DNA from 2 places in the Arthrobacter sp. B2I5 genome. Region 1 is predicted to be linked to the other one. Evidence: riboswitches for the same ligand, from Rfam matches in the RefSeq annotation. Region 1 holds a riboswitch; the other holds the start of a gene.
The links. A riboswitch is a leader RNA that binds a small molecule or an ion and turns the genes downstream of it on or off. The one in region 1 is predicted to bind thiamine pyrophosphate.
Positions count from the first base shown of each region.

Region 2: another riboswitch for thiamine pyrophosphate. It lies ahead of thiD (bifunctional hydroxymethylpyrimidine kinase/phosphomethylpyrimidine kinase); the one in region 1 lies ahead of thiC (phosphomethylpyrimidine synthase ThiC).

Region 1 covers NZ_JAUSYF010000001.1:1,594,029-1,601,377, reverse strand. Annotated here, with positions in the region: gene QFZ60_RS07550 (hypothetical protein) at 1-156, opposite strand, end outside; gene QFZ60_RS07545 (VOC family protein) at 273-1,148, opposite strand; gene QFZ60_RS07540 (amidohydrolase family protein) at 1,247-2,329, opposite strand; TPP riboswitch at 2,409-2,516, shown strand; gene thiC (phosphomethylpyrimidine synthase ThiC) at 2,512-4,338, shown strand; gene QFZ60_RS07530 (alpha/beta fold hydrolase) at 4,335-5,069, opposite strand; gene ffh (signal recognition particle protein) at 5,175-6,761, opposite strand; gene QFZ60_RS07520 (glucose-6-phosphate dehydrogenase) at 6,846-7,349, shown strand, end outside.
Region 2 covers NZ_JAUSYF010000001.1:1,740,412-1,747,760, reverse strand. Annotated here, with positions in the region: gene proB (glutamate 5-kinase) at 1-171, opposite strand, end outside; gene obgE (GTPase ObgE) at 161-1,750, opposite strand; gene rpmA (50S ribosomal protein L27) at 1,868-2,131, opposite strand; gene rplU (50S ribosomal protein L21) at 2,193-2,501, opposite strand; gene thiD (bifunctional hydroxymethylpyrimidine kinase/phosphomethylpyrimidine kinase) at 2,765-4,285, opposite strand; TPP riboswitch at 4,293-4,390, opposite strand; partial or broken gene QFZ60_RS08375 (Rne/Rng family ribonuclease) at 4,542-7,349, opposite strand, start outside.

The DNA of each region.
Region 1 (7,349 bases):
GCCCAACTGTTCAACTTCGAAGTCACTGATGCCCTGGATCCGCACCGCCTGGCCCGCAGGCCCGCTGTCCGCCGCGGAGCCACTTCCCTCGTCGAGGATGCCGGCGCGTTTCAGCGCGGCGTCATGGGTGGCGACAAAGATCTCGGTGAAGCCCATGGCGGGTGCCCTTCTTCCGTTGGCGGAGCTGCGTGCCGGCTGCCTGCAGCCCGGCCGTACGGAATCAGCCTAGTAGTTGCGGGCCCGCACACGCACGCCGGAGCCGGAGGAACCGGTCAGCGGACGGCCACCCGGAGCCGGTTGCGCCAGGGGTCCTCGAACCGGAGCTCCGCACCGGTGTGGTGGGCCGGCACCCCGGCGACTTTGAGTCGGTCAGCCAGCGCCCCGACGTCGTCACCGGAGGGAACCTCAATGAGCACCTCCCCCAGCCCAAGGGTGTCCTTTCGGGGGCCGGCGCCGCGACTGTTCCAGACGTTCATGGCCATGTGGTGGTGGTAACGGCCCGCGGAAACGAACAGCGCCTGCCCATGCCAGCCTGCCGTCTTCTCGAAGCCAAGGGTGCCCACATAGAAATCCCTGGCAGTCTGGACGTCGCCCACCTGAAGATGGACGTGCCCCACACCGGCGGACGTCTGCCGCTGGCCCTCGAGGTGCTTCTCGGTGAGGTGCTGCTCCAGGTAGCGCTGCGGCGGAAGCGCGAGGCTGTCCATCACCACGTCCGTCCCGTTCCAGGACCAGTTGCTGCGCGGCCGGTCCCAGTACAGCTCGATGCCGTTGCCCTCGGGATCGGTGAAGTAGAAGGCCTCACTGACCAGATGGTCGGCGCTGCCGGTGAAGGAGCGGGGCTCGTACTGGGCAGCCGTGGCGATGGTGGCGGCGAGAGACGCCTGATCCTCGAACAACAGGGCCGTGTGGAAGAGGCCCGCCTCTCCCCTGCCGGGAAGGTGCAGCCCGGGGGCCGGCGCCAGGTGGACCAACGGCCTGCCGAGCCTGCCGAGATACAGGCCGCCGTCCTGCTCGGCCACCACCTCGAGACCCAGGGCGCGCTGGTAGTAGTCGGTCATCACCTTCATGTCGCCCACCTTGAGCATCACCGTGCCCATGGCGAGGTCGGCAGGAAGAAGATCCCGGCTGCTGGCTGCTTCGGTCATTGAAGGCTCCTTGTATTGGCGACCGTCCCGTTGGCGGCCTGTCACACATTAAAATTACTTGAAGCTTCAATTTATTCCAAGTGCCGGGTTCATTCTGCTCATCGGATGATGCGGCCGCCCAGCACCACATGTTCCAGGGCCGTGATGGTTTCCGGGACGGCCCGCGGGTCTTCCCGGCACACCACGACGTCGGCCCGCGCACCTTCGGCCAGGTTGTCCGCTCCCAGCCAGGTGCGGGCTGCCCAGCAGGCAGCATCCAGGGCGGCCTCCATTGGCAGGCCCGCGCCGTGCAGGGCGAGGATCTCGTCGGCGATCCTGCCGTGGCGGACCACGCTGCCGGCATCCGTGCCGGCAAAGATGCGCACTCCGGCGGCATGGGCTTCGGCCACGCGTTCCAGCCTGCGTTCCCAGAGGGCGCGCATATGGGCTGCATAGCGCGGGAACTTGGCGTCTGCCTGGGCAGCGATCCCGGGGAAGGTGGCGATGTTGATGAGGGTGGGCACGATCGGCACATCCTGTTCCACAAACCGGGGCAGGTGGCGGGGCAGCAGCCCGGTGGCGTGCTCGATGCAGTCGATGCCGGCGTCCAGCATCTGGTCCAGGCTGTCCTCCGCGAAGCAATGCGCCGTGACCCGGGCACCTTCGTCATGGGCGGCCCGGACGGCATCACGCACGACGGCGGCAGGAAAGGAGGGAGCGAGGTCACCGGCGCTGCGGTCGATCCAGTCCCCCACCAGTTTGACCCAGCCGTCGCCGTCGCGCGCCTGTTTCCGCACGGCCTCCACAAGGCCTTCGGGCTCAACCTCCTCCGCGAAGCCGCGCAGGTAGCGGCGCGTGCGGGCCACGTGGCGCCCGGCTCGGATCAGCACCGGGAAGTCCCGGCCGCCCTGCATCCAGCGTGTATCGGCAGGTGAGCCGGCATCGCGGACCAGCAGGGTTCCGGCGTTGAGGTCGGCCAGCGCCTGGTCCCGGGCCACTGCGGGTTCCACCGGTCCGGCGGGACCCAGTCCAATGTGGCAGTGGGCGTCAGCGAACCCTGGCAGCACCCAGCCGTCGAACACCCGCCCCGGAACGGCACCAGGCCGGTTGAACGTGAGCTTGCCGTCCACCGACCAAAGTCCATGGCGGACCCGGTCCGGTGCGGTGAGGACGGGTCCGCGAAAGTAAATGATCTCTGCCATCGGGCTTCCTTTCGATGCCCGGTCAGGCTAGCACCCGCAAATGTGACAAGGCTCTTCGGGGCCCCTGTGGTAGCTTCTTTCCTGACCACACGGGTGCCCTTGCAGGGGCTGAGATCGGGCTGACGCAGCCTGCGACCGTTGAACCTGTCCGGGTAATGCCGGCGAAGGAAGTGAGTATTCCCTTGAGTACACAAAACACCCAGTTGAACCCTGCCCACCTGCCGTCCACCGGGAGGTCCGCCGCAGAATCCGGGCCACAGGTGACGCAGTCCCTGGCGTCGCATTCACTGGCGTTCATCGACGACACCGCGTCCGGAATCCACGTACCCGTCACGGAAATTGCCCTGGAGCCGTCACCCAACGGGCAGCCGAACGCACCTTTCCGGACCTACCGGACCGCCGGGCCGGGAAGCGACCCCGTCCGCGGCCTGCAGCCCTTCCGCGCGGAGTGGATCGCGGCGCGCGGGGACACCGAGGCGTACAGCGGCAGGGAACGCAACCTGCTCGACGACGGCCGCTCGGCCGTGCGACGTGGTGCTGCCTCGGCGGAGTGGAAGGGCGCGCAGCCGGTGCCCCGCCGCGCCGTCGACGGCCGGACGGTGACCCAGATGCACTATGCCCGGCAGGGAATCATCACGCAGGAGATGCGTTTCGTGGCGCTGCGCGAGAACTGCGACGTGGAGTTGGTCCGGGACGAACTGGCTGCCGGCCGCGCCATCATTCCTAGCAACATCAACCATCCGGAGTCCGAGCCGATGATCATCGGCAAGGCCTTCCTGGTGAAGATCAACGCCAACATCGGCAACTCGGCGGTGACCAGCTCCATCGCGGAGGAGGTGGACAAGCTGCAGTGGGCAACGCAGTGGGGAGCGGACACCGTGATGGACCTGTCCACCGGGGACGATATCCACACCACGCGGGAATGGATCATCCGCAACTCCCCCGTTCCCATCGGCACCGTGCCCATCTACCAGGCCCTGGAAAAAGTAAACGGCGAGGCCAATGCCCTCACCTGGGAAATCTTCCGCGACACCGTGATTGAACAGTGTGAGCAGGGCGTGGACTACATGACCATCCACGCCGGGGTCCTGCTTCGCTATGTGCCGCTGACCGCCGACCGGGTGACGGGCATCGTCTCGCGCGGCGGCTCCATCATGGCCGGCTGGTGCCTGGCCCACCACCAGGAGAACTTCCTCTACACGCACTTTGACGAGCTGTGCGAAATTTTCGCGAAGTACGACGTTGCCTTCTCCCTGGGCGACGGCCTGCGCCCCGGTTCCACGGCGGACGCCAACGACGCCGCCCAGTTCGCGGAACTGGACACGCTTGCCGAGCTCACCCAGCGCGCGTGGGAGTACGACGTGCAGGTGATGGTGGAAGGGCCCGGGCACGTTCCGTTCCACCTGGTCCGGGAAAACGTCGAGCGGCAGCAGGAACTGTGCAAAGGGGCGCCGTTCTACACCCTGGGGCCGCTGGTGACGGACATTGCTCCCGGCTATGACCACATCACGTCCGCAATCGGTGCCACCGAAATTGCCAGGTACGGCACGGCCATGCTGTGCTACGTCACGCCGAAGGAGCACCTGGGCCTGCCCAACAAGGACGACGTCAAGACCGGAGTGATCACCTACAAGATCGCCGCCCATGCAGCGGACCTGGCCAAGGGCCACCCGGGGGCGCACGAACGGGACGACGCATTGTCCAAAGCGCGGTTCGAGTTCCGCTGGCGGGACCAGTTCGCGCTGTCCCTTGACCCGGTGACGGCCGAGGCATTCCACGACGAGACCCTGCCGGCCGAGCCTGCCAAGACGGCGCACTTCTGTTCCATGTGCGGGCCCAAGTTTTGCTCGATGCGGATCAGCCAGGACATCCGGGACGAGTTCGGCTCCGCGGAGGCGCAGGCTGCCCGGGCCAATGCCGCATCGGGGATGCGGGAGAAAAGCGAGGAGTTCCTGGCGGCCGGCGGCAAGGTCTACCTGCCGGAACTCCGGGTTCCCGCTGACAGCTAGGAGGCCCGGGCGGGCTGGCTCCGGCTGACCTGGCTGATGAACTGCCGGATGGCCCGGTCCCCGTCCAGGGAGTCATGGGGCCGGTGCCCTCCCGCGGCAACGCGGTGCAGGGCACCGGTCTCCCGCAGGTAGCCGGCAATCTCCTCGTAGAGCGGTTCCCACCCGCCGGTCAGGACCAGCGTGGGCACACCGGGAACAATGTGCAGCGGCGCCTCCCACGAGGGGGCCTGGAGCCGCAGCCTGCGGGCGGACCTCTTTTCCTCCGTGGTGGCGGACTGCTGCAGGTCGGTGGCGAAGACCCGCCGGACGAATTCGCGCTGGAAGTCTTCGTCGCCGAGCTGCTGGCGGACGTCGAAGAGGGGCTGCATGAGGCTGATGTGGGCCGCCGTGGCGGGGAGCTCTGCCGTCAGGGAGAGGCAGGCCGGCTCCACGAGGGTCAACGAAAAGACCAGGTCCGGACGTTCAACAGCGGCCATCATGGCTGCGATGGCCCCCTGGGCGTGCGCCACCACATGCCCACCGGCGGCGCCGCGGCCATCGTCGGCGAGGGACCTGAGGATAATGGCGGTGTCCTCGGCGAAGGAGGACTCAAGTGGCTCCGCGACGGCATCAAAGCCATGCCGGCGGAGGAACAATGCGTCATAGGACAGTGCCATGCCGTGCTGGCGCGGCCATGCGGCGGCGCCAAAAGTCCCGGCGCCGTGCACGAACACTACCCTCTGCTTGAACATGTCCCAACCCTATTCCACGGCGCTGACATCCCATGTAAGTAGCAGCAGATGTCGTTTTGAGCCCTCATAACGACATCTGCTGCTACTTAGTTGGGCCGGGTGTGCTTATTTGCCGAGGAACTTGTCGAATCCCTTGGGGAGGTTCAGCTGGGACGGATCGAAGTCGCCGCCCTGCTGGCCAAAGGCGGCGCCGGTGGGCAGTGCCTTCGCAGCGTTGGCACGGCGGGCTTCCGCCTCCTTGCGCTCCTGGGCAGCCTTGGCCGGGTTGCCGGACTTTGCCTTCGCCTTCTTGGGCGCGTTCTTCGCGTTCTTCCGTGCACCGCCGCCGGCACCGGGCAGGCCAGGCATCCCGGGCATCCCCGGCATGCCGCCCTGCGCCATCTTCTTCATCATCTTCTGGGCCTGGGCGAAGCGCTCCAGCAGGCCGTTGACCTCGGAGACATGGACGCCGGAGCCGCGGGCGATGCGGGCCCGACGCGAGCCGTTGATGATCTTCGGTGCAAGCCGCTCGTGCGGCGTCATGGAGCGGACAATTGCCTCGACGCGGTCGATCTCGCGCTCGTCGAACTGCTCCAGCTGCTGCCGGATGTTCTGCGCACCCGGCATCATCATGAGCATCTTCTTCATGGAGCCCATGTTGCGGATCTGCTGCATCTGGGCCAGGAAGTCTTCCAGGGTGAAGTCTTCCTGGTCGGCGAACTTCTTCGCCATCCGGGCGGCTTCATCCTTGTCCCAGGCCTTTTCGGCCTGTTCGATGAGCGTGAGGATGTCGCCCATGTCCAGGATGCGCGAAGCCATCCGGTCCGGGTGGAAGAGTTCGAAATCGTCCAAACCTTCGCCGGTGGAGGCGAACATGACCGGCTTGCCGGTGACAGACGCGACCGAAAGCGCGGCACCGCCGCGGGCGTCGCCGTCGAGCTTGGACAGCACGATGCCGGTGAAGTTCACGCCTTCATCGAAGGCAAGCGCCGTGTTCACGGCGTCCTGGCCGATCATGGAGTCGATCACGAAGAGGACTTCGTTGGGCACGATGGCGCGGCGGATCTGGCGCGCCTGCTCCATCATGTCGGCGTCCACGCCCAGGCGGCCGGCCGTGTCGACGATGACGACGTCGTGCAGCTTCTGGCGGGCTTCCTCGACGCCGGCACGGGCGACGGCGACGGGATCGCCTGCGGGCTGGTCCAGCTCGGTGGAGGTGGCTCCGGGGTGCGGGGCGAAGACAGGCACGTTGGCACGCTGGCCAACCACCTGGAGCTGGGTGACGGCGTTGGGGCGCTGCAGGTCACAGGCCACCAGCATGGGGCTGTGGCCCTGGGCCTTCAGCCACTTGGACAGCTTGCCGGCAAGGGTGGTCTTGCCGGCACCCTGGAGGCCGGCGAGCATGATGACGGTGGGGCCGTTCTTGGCCAGCCGGATCCGCCGGGTTTCGCCGCCGAGGATCTCCTGGAGTTCCTCGTTGACGATCTTGACGATCTGCTGGCTGGGGTTCAGTGCAGCCGAGACCTCGGCACCCAGGGCGCGTTCACGGACCCGGCCAGTGAACTCACGCACCACGGGAACGGCAACATCGGCGTCCAGAAGGGCGCGGCGGATCTCCCGGACGGTGGCATCGACATCGGCCTCCGTGAGCCGGCCTTTACCGCGGAGATTCTTGAAGGTTGCTGTCAACCGGTCAGAGAGTGAATTGAACACGCGACGTGCACTTCTTTCAGTGGATGATCGGGACTCGACTATCTAGGGTATCAAGTCAGGCACGGTAGGTGGCATGCTGGCAAAATGACGAGCCAAACAACAGTGAAGACCCTGCTCATCCTCGGTGCCTCGGGCGACCTCACCGGCCGGCTCCTGCTGCCGGGCCTGGCGCGGCTGGTCGCTGCAGGGCGCGCGGAGGGCCTCACCCTGGTGGGTGCCGGCTCGGATCCGTGGACGCCGGAACAATGGCGGGAGCGGGTCCAGTCATCGTTCGCCGCTGCAGCCGGGGCCGCGGACAGGCCGGGGAAGGACGCCCTCGAGCTGCTGCAAAAAGAGACCGTGTACCACCAGGTGGACGTCACGGCCAAGGGTGCCCTCGCAGCCCTGCTCAAGGGACTGGAAGGCCCGGTGGCCGTCTACTTTGCGTTGCCCCCCAGGATCAGCCAGGCGGCCTGCGAGACGCTCCAGCCGGAAGAGGTCCCGGAAGGCACGCGCCTGGTGATGGAGAAGCCCTTCGGCTCCAGCGAGGAATCCGCACGGTCCCTCAACCGGACCCTGGCGCGGCTTGTCCCCGAGGACCACATCCAC
Region 2 (7,349 bases), 150 kb from region 1:
TTTGGCTGCCAGCGCGTCGGCCAGGGCGGTCAGGGATTCCTCCGAAATGCCGCCCTTGATACTGGTGAGCGAGGAGGACCCCACCTTCACGACGATCCGGCGGGCACCCGCCAGGGCGCTTCTGTCGGAGGCGCGTTCAGCGGGTTCCGCGGCCATGCCCCTAGAGGTCATCGTCCGCTTCCAGTCCGCTCTCCTTCACGGGGTGGGCGGCGCGGCGGCCGCTGACAGATTCGGTCCAGATGCCGGCTTTCCGTTCCGCCTCGAGCTCGGCACGGGCGGCTGCCTTGGCATCCCGGCGCTCCTGCTGCTCTTCACGCTTCTGGCTGCGGGTGGGGCGGTCACCGATATCAGCGAACCGGACGTCCGTGCCACGCGGCGACGCCAGGAGTTCCGCCCCTGCCATCATGGTGGGCTCCCAGTCGAAGACCACGCCGTCGTCCTCGCCGATGACCACGGTGTCGCCCGGCTTGGCGCCCTGCTTGAACAGTTCGGTTTCCACGCCGAGCTTGGCCAGCCGGTCTGCCAGGTAGCCGATGGCTTCCTCGTTGGTGAAATCGGTCTGCTTGACCCAGCGCTCCGGCTTTTCGCCCAGGACGCGGAACAGCGGCTCCAGGTTCTTTTCCTCGCGGCGGATCTTGAAGCCGGTTTCGTTGACGGCGCGCGGACGCAGTACCGCGGGCTGGACCTTGGGCGGGGCGGCGGCCACGGCGTCGCGGGCGGCCTTGACGATTTCCGCCATGGCGAAGCCCAGCTGGCGCAGGCCCTCATGGCTGGTGGCGGACACCTCGAAGACGCGGTAGCCGCGTGATTCGAGTTCCGGGCGCACGAATTCGGCCATGTCCTTGCCGTCGGGAAGGTCCACCTTGTTCAGGGCGACCAGCCGCGGCCGGTGGTTCAGGGGCACCACTTCGCCGTCCTGGCCCGCGTAGCTCATGTCCACGGCGTACTTTTCCAGTTCGCCCTCGATGATGGCGAGGTCGGACAGCGGGTCGCGCTCGGACTCCAGGGTGCCGCAGTCGAGCACGTGGACCAGCGCTGCGCAACGTTCCACGTGCCGCAGGAAATGGTGGCCCAGGCCGCGTCCCTCACTGGCGCCTTCGATGAGGCCGGGAACGTCGGCGATGGTGAACCGCACGTCGCCGGCCTGCACCACGCCGAGGTTGGGAATCAGGGTGGTGAACGGGTAGTCGGCGATCTTGGGCCGGGCCGCGGACATCGCGGCGATGAGGCTGGACTTGCCGGCGGACGGGAAGCCCACCAGGGCGATGTCGGCGATGGACTTCAGCTCGAGGATGACGTCCCGGGATTCGCCTTCGATGCCCAGCAGCGCGAAGCCGGGCGCGCGGCGCTTCTGCGAGGAGAGGGCAGCATTGCCCAGGCCGCCAATGCCACCGGCAGCGGCCACAAACTCCGCCCCTTCGCCCACGAGGTCGGCCAGTACGGTGCCGTCCTTGGACTTGACCACTGTGCCGTCCGGAACGGGGAGGATGAGGGTTTCGCCGTTCTTGCCGCCGCGCCAGTCGCCCATGCCCGGGCCGCCGTTGCTGGCGTGCCGGTGCGGTGCGTGGTGGTAGTCGAGGAGGGTGGTGGTCTGGTGGTCCACGCGAAGGATGACGTCGCCGCCGTTGCCGCCGTCGCCGCCGTCGGGACCGCCCAGGGGCTTGAACTTCTCCCGGTGGACGGAGACGCACCCGTTGCCGCCGTTACCGCCGGATACGTGCAGTACTACCCGGTCTACAAAGCTGGCCACGTGGATCTCCTCAGAAGCTGTTTACCTGGCGCCCCGGGGCGCCACATCGATTGTAATGCGGTTAAAAGAACAGTGGAGCGGGCCCTCAGGCCCGCTCCACCGCTTCAGAACTTGGTGTTACTCTGCAGCTGCAGCAGCAACGATGTTGACCACGCGACGACCGCGGCGGGTACCGAATTCAACGGCGCCCGGGGTCAGTGCGAACAGGGTGTCGTCCCCGCCGCGGCCGACGCCGGCGCCCGGGTGGAAGTGGGTGCCGCGCTGGCGGACGATGATTTCGCCTGCGGAAACAACCTGGCCGCCGAAGCGCTTGACGCCGAGGTACTGAGCGTTGGAATCGCGACCGTTGCGAGTGGAGCTCGCGCCCTTTTTATGTGCCATCTGAAATGCCTGCCTCTAAATTCTGGGGAATCTGTTGAAATGCCTGAACACTAACCGGAGGTTAGCTGATGCCGGTGATCTTGACCTTGGTCAGTTCCTGGCGGTGACCCTGGCGCTTCTTGTAGCCGGTCTTGTTCTTGAACTTCTGGATGACAATCTTAGGACCACGCAGGTCCTGGAGGATTTCAGCCGTAACAGTTACCTTGGCCAGGTCGGCGGCGGCGGAGGTGACCTTGTCACCATCAACCAGGAGCAGTGCGGGCAGCTCAATGGTGCTGCCGGCTCCACCGGCGACGCGGTTCAGGGTAACGAAGTCTCCAACGGAAACCTTCTCTTGGCGGCCGCCTGCGCGGACAATCGCGTACACCACTTGGGAACTCACTTCTCTCGACGTTTATAACTAAATTTGCGTGCGGAACCGACTATCAAAAGCCTGGTTTCTCGCTGTGCCTCAACGCCGTGGGGTCATAACCCAAGTGTTGGCGTAAGCACCGAAGATCTAGATTACGCTAATTTTGTCTCCGGCCGCAAATGAGGCTGGTTCCCGGCGGGTTGCTGTGATAGGCACCACAGCTCAGGTCCGGCGTCCGCACCCTGCCCCACCATAGTACCGGCACAGCTGCCGGGCACGGGTCAGGAGTGCAGGCGCGGCGCGTCGAAGAAGTCCACTTCGAGCCGGCAGGACTGCTTGAACGCCGTCACCATCGCGGCCTTCTCCTGGTCTGAAGCCTGCCGTCCGGCCGCATCCACGATTGCGATGGCCTGGCGGGTCGCTTCGGCAAAGCCTTCATCCGCGTAGGTGCGGAGCCAGTCCGCGTAAGCGTGCCCGTCCGGTTCCCCTGACGCCAGGAACCGGGCGTGCAGCGTGGCGCCGACCTCGGCGTAGAGCCAGAAGCAGGGCAGGACGGCGGCGGCGAGGACCGCATAACTGCCCGACGACGACGCTGCGGTCAGGTGGTCCACATAGGACTTGGTGACCGGGCCCAGGCCGTTCGGGGCCGGGCGGGTGCTGAGCCACGAGCGGTGAAGTTCGGTTTCCACTTCAAGGCACTGCTGTGCGGACCGTGCCCAGAACAGCTGCTGGGCCTCCGAAGGGGCCAGGGCGCTGGCCCGTGCCAGCACGCGGGAGTAGCCGTTCAGGTAGAGGGCATCCTGCGCCAGGTAATAGGCAAAGTCCTTTTCGGAAAGATCGCCAGAGGCCAGTCCGTCGATGAAGTCCAGCGCGTAGATGTCGTCGAGGTCCTGGCGGGCTTCGGTCCACAGCCGGGCCGCGAAGCTGCCTTCCGCCGGGACGGGCCGCACGTGGTGGAAGTGGTGCACGGGTCCGTTCCCCTGGCCCACCTCCAGCTGGCCGGAGTTCTCGAGTGCGCCGGCCAGCCAGGGCTTGACGGTCCGCAGCGAGGCCTCCCAGTCACCCAGGCGGGCCTGGACGGTTGCCATGGCGGAGGACAGGGAACATCCGGTGCCGTGGCTGTTGCGCGTGGAAATGCGCTTCCCCTGCACTTCCACCACCTCCTGGACGAGGAGGCCCGCGGTGTTCACCAGCGCGTCCGGGCAGTCCAGGCCTGCGAGGTGGCCGCCTTTAACCAGTACGGTGGCTCCGGTGGCCTCGGCCAGGCGCCTGCCTTGGTCCAGCGCGGCCTCCCAGTTTTGGGCCGGCTCCGTGCCGAGCAGCAGCGCGAGCTCGGGCAGGTTGGGGGTGAGGAGGTGGGCAAGCGGCAGCAGTTCCCGGAGCGCGGCTTCGGCGGTTTCCTGCAGCAGCCGGTCCCCGCTGGTGGCCACCATCACGGGGTCAAGGACAACGACGGCGGGACGGACCATTCCGAGCCACTCGCGGACAGTCCGGATCACCGATTCGTCACCCAGCATGCCGATCTTGACGGCATCAATGCTGATGTCCGCGCTGACCGCGTCCAGCTGCTGGGCCAGGAACGCGGCCGGAGGGACGTGGACGGCCTGCACGCCGCGGGTGTTCTGCGCCGTGAGGGCGGTAATCGCCGCCATGCCGTATCCGCCGTGGGCGGCGATGCTTTTGAGGTCCGCCTGGATCCCGGCTCCCCCGGATGGATCGGAACCGGCGATGGAGAGGACGCGCGGGACGTCGCGGCCCGCGGGAACCCCAGAGGGAACGCCGGGCGCGGTTGGCAGGGGCATGGAAAGGGTCGAAGACAAGAGACATCCCTTCGCCGGTACTAGCCGGACAGGTTCAACGGGTCTGGATCTCAGCCGGCCTTCTGCGCGGCACCCCGTGTCGCTGTCCAGCGTAGCTGCTGGTGCCGACGCGGCGGAAAGGTGACAGCACCTGCCCATGCAGGAAGTCCCCGCACTGTGGTCCATTCCCCCCGAGATTCGGAGGGGAATAGTCCACATGGCGGGGACTTCCTTGGTGGTGCGTTGGTTTTGTCCTGGCTTAGAGCTCCGAGGCGGGGACTCCGACGCCGAGGATGATGGGTTCCGCTGCCGGCTTGGCAGCTTCAGCCTCGGCGGCGTCCTGTGCCTTGGCGGTGTCGGGGGCCTTGGCTGCGTGCGAATGCCCGGCACCCGTGGACTGGACGTTCTCGTGGTGCTGGACAGCTGTCTCGTTGGCTGCGCCCTGGGCACGGCTGGCAGCGCGGTGGCGCCGCGGCCTGCGTTGCCGGGTCTGCTCCAGGGTGTGGTCGGAGTAGTCCTTTTCCGCGGGCGCTTCCACGTTGGCGTGGGTTGCCGCTCCCCCGCCGGCCTGCTGTTGGGGCACTGCCGGTTCGGCTGCCTTCACGGCCTCTGCGGCTTTGGCCGGCGCATCCTCCATGGGTGACGCCGGCTGGCCGAGGTGGGCGAACGCTTCCGCCAGCCGGTCCAAGGTGAGGGCGGGCTTGGGGTGCTGCTCCTCGGCGTGCTCCACGAACGGTAGCGGGACTTCCTCGCCGCCGAAGGTCAGGACAGCTGCGGGGCGTGCGGGGGAATCGGCGTCGTGCTTCTCCTCTGCGGGAACCGGCGCAGGCTCGGCCTGCGGCGCCTGCCGGGTTGCTGCCACCTCATCGTCATGCAGGTGCGCCGCGTGGGCGGCAGCCGCAATGTTCGCCAGGGCAAGCCGGGTGGCCTCTGCCTTGGCGTGCCGCTCAGCATCCGCCGTGTCCGGCACGACGGTGTGGACGTGCACTGCAGGCGCCGGGACAGCCTCGGGCTGCTGGCCGCCGCGTCCGCGCCGCCGTTTGCGCTCGGGACGGACTCCGGGCTGGCCGGCATCGGGCCGCTGTGCGTCGGCGCGGTGGGCTTCCCCGCGGGCTTCGGGGCGGTTGTCCGCGCGCTGGACGTGGTGCTCGGCCGCCACGATGTTGGCACGGCGATGCTCCACGGGATCGTCATGGGTCACTACCCCGCGGCCCGCGCACGCCTCGCACTGCTCGCCGAAGACTTCCAGCAGGCCCGTGCCCATCCGCTTGCGGGTCATCTGGACCAGGCCCAGCGACGTGACCTCGGCAACCTGGTGCTTGGTCCGGTCGCGGCCCAGGCATTCCACCAGGCGGCGCAGGACCAGGTCGCGGTTGGATTCGAGCACCATGTCGATGAAGTCGATCACGATGATGCCGCCAATGTCGCGCAGCCGCAGCTGGCGCACCACTTCCTCGGCAGCTTCCAGGTTGTTCTTGGTGACGGTTTCCTCGAGGTTGCCGCCGCTGCCGGTGAACTTGCCGGTGTTGACGTCCACCACGGTCATGGCCTCGGTGCGGTCGATCACCAGGGAGCCGCCGGAGGGCAGGAAGACCTTGCGCTCAAGGGCCTTGTGGATCTGCTCGTCAATGCGCCAGGCGGAGAAAATGTCCTGGTCCTTGGTCCACTTCTCCAGGCGTCCCACCAGGTCCGGTGCCACGTAGGTGACGTAGGCCTCGATGGTGTCCCAGGCTTCCTCACCGGACACGATGAGCTTGGAGAAGTCCTCGTTGAAGACGTCGCGGACCACCTTGATGGTCAGGTCGGGTTCGCCGTAGAGCAGTTCGGGCGCCAGGATCTTGGTGGACGCGGACTGGCTTTCGATACCTTCCCACTGGGCGCGCAGCCGGTTGATGTCGTGCGTCAGCTCTTCCTCGGATGCGCCTTCCGCGGCGGTGCGGACAATGACGCCGGCATGCTCGGGCAGGCGGTCCTTGAGGATGCGCTTGAGGCGGTTGCGTTCGACGTCGGGCAGCTTGCGGGAGATGCCGGTCATCGAGCCGCCGGGCACGTACACCAGGTAACGGCCGGGAAGGGAGATCTGGCTGGTGAGCCGGGCGCCCTTGTGGCCCACGGGGTCCTTGGTCACCTGGACCAGGACGGTGTCGCCGGACTTCAGCGCGTTCTCGATCCGGCGCTGCTTGCCCTCGAGGTTCACCGCTTCCCAGTTCACTTCACCGGCATACAGCACGGCGTTGCGGCCGCGTCCGATGTCAACGAACGCCGCTTCCATGGACGGCAGCACGTTCTGGACCTTGCCCAGGTACACGTTGCCGATCAGCGAGTCCTGCTGGGTCTTGGACACGAAGTGCTCGGCCAGGACACCGTCCTCGAGGACGGCGATCTGGATCCTGTCGTCGCGCTGGCGGACGATCATTTGCCGGTCAACGGATTCGCGGCGGGCCAGGAACTCGGCCTCGGTGATCACCGTGCGGCGGCGGCCCGTGTCGCGGGACTCGCGGCGGCGCTGCTTCTTGGCCTCGAGGCGGGTGGAGCCCTTCACGCTGGTGACGCGGTTGTTGACGGGCGCTTCAGTGACGGCACGGGGCGCACGGACCCTCGTCACCGTGTTGGGCGGGTCATCATCCCCGCCGCCGGTGAGTTCAAGGTCCTGGTCTCCGCGGCGGCGGCGGCGACGGCGGCGGGACGTCACACCGTCCTCCAGCTGCGTGGCGCTGTCCTCGTCGGCGTCGTCCTCGGCGTCAACCTCGGCGCTGCCGCCCTCGCTGTCCTGGTCGGCAGTGTCGCCGATGCGGCTGCGGCCCCTGCGGCCCCGGCTGCGGCGCCGGCGGCGGCCGGAGGCATCGTCGCCGTCTTCGGCTTCTTCCTCTTCAGGCTCCTCGACGGCGGGCGCTGCGGGACGGACCACGGTGCTGAGGTCCGGTGCCTGGAAGAGCACGGACGTGGGCGATGCAGGTTCCAGGAAGAGGGAACCAAAGGGGCTGGCAGCCGCGGCGGGCGCAGACTCTCCCGTGTCCCCGGCCGGGGTTTCCTGGGCAGGCTCCTGAATGACGGAAGCCTCCGGGGC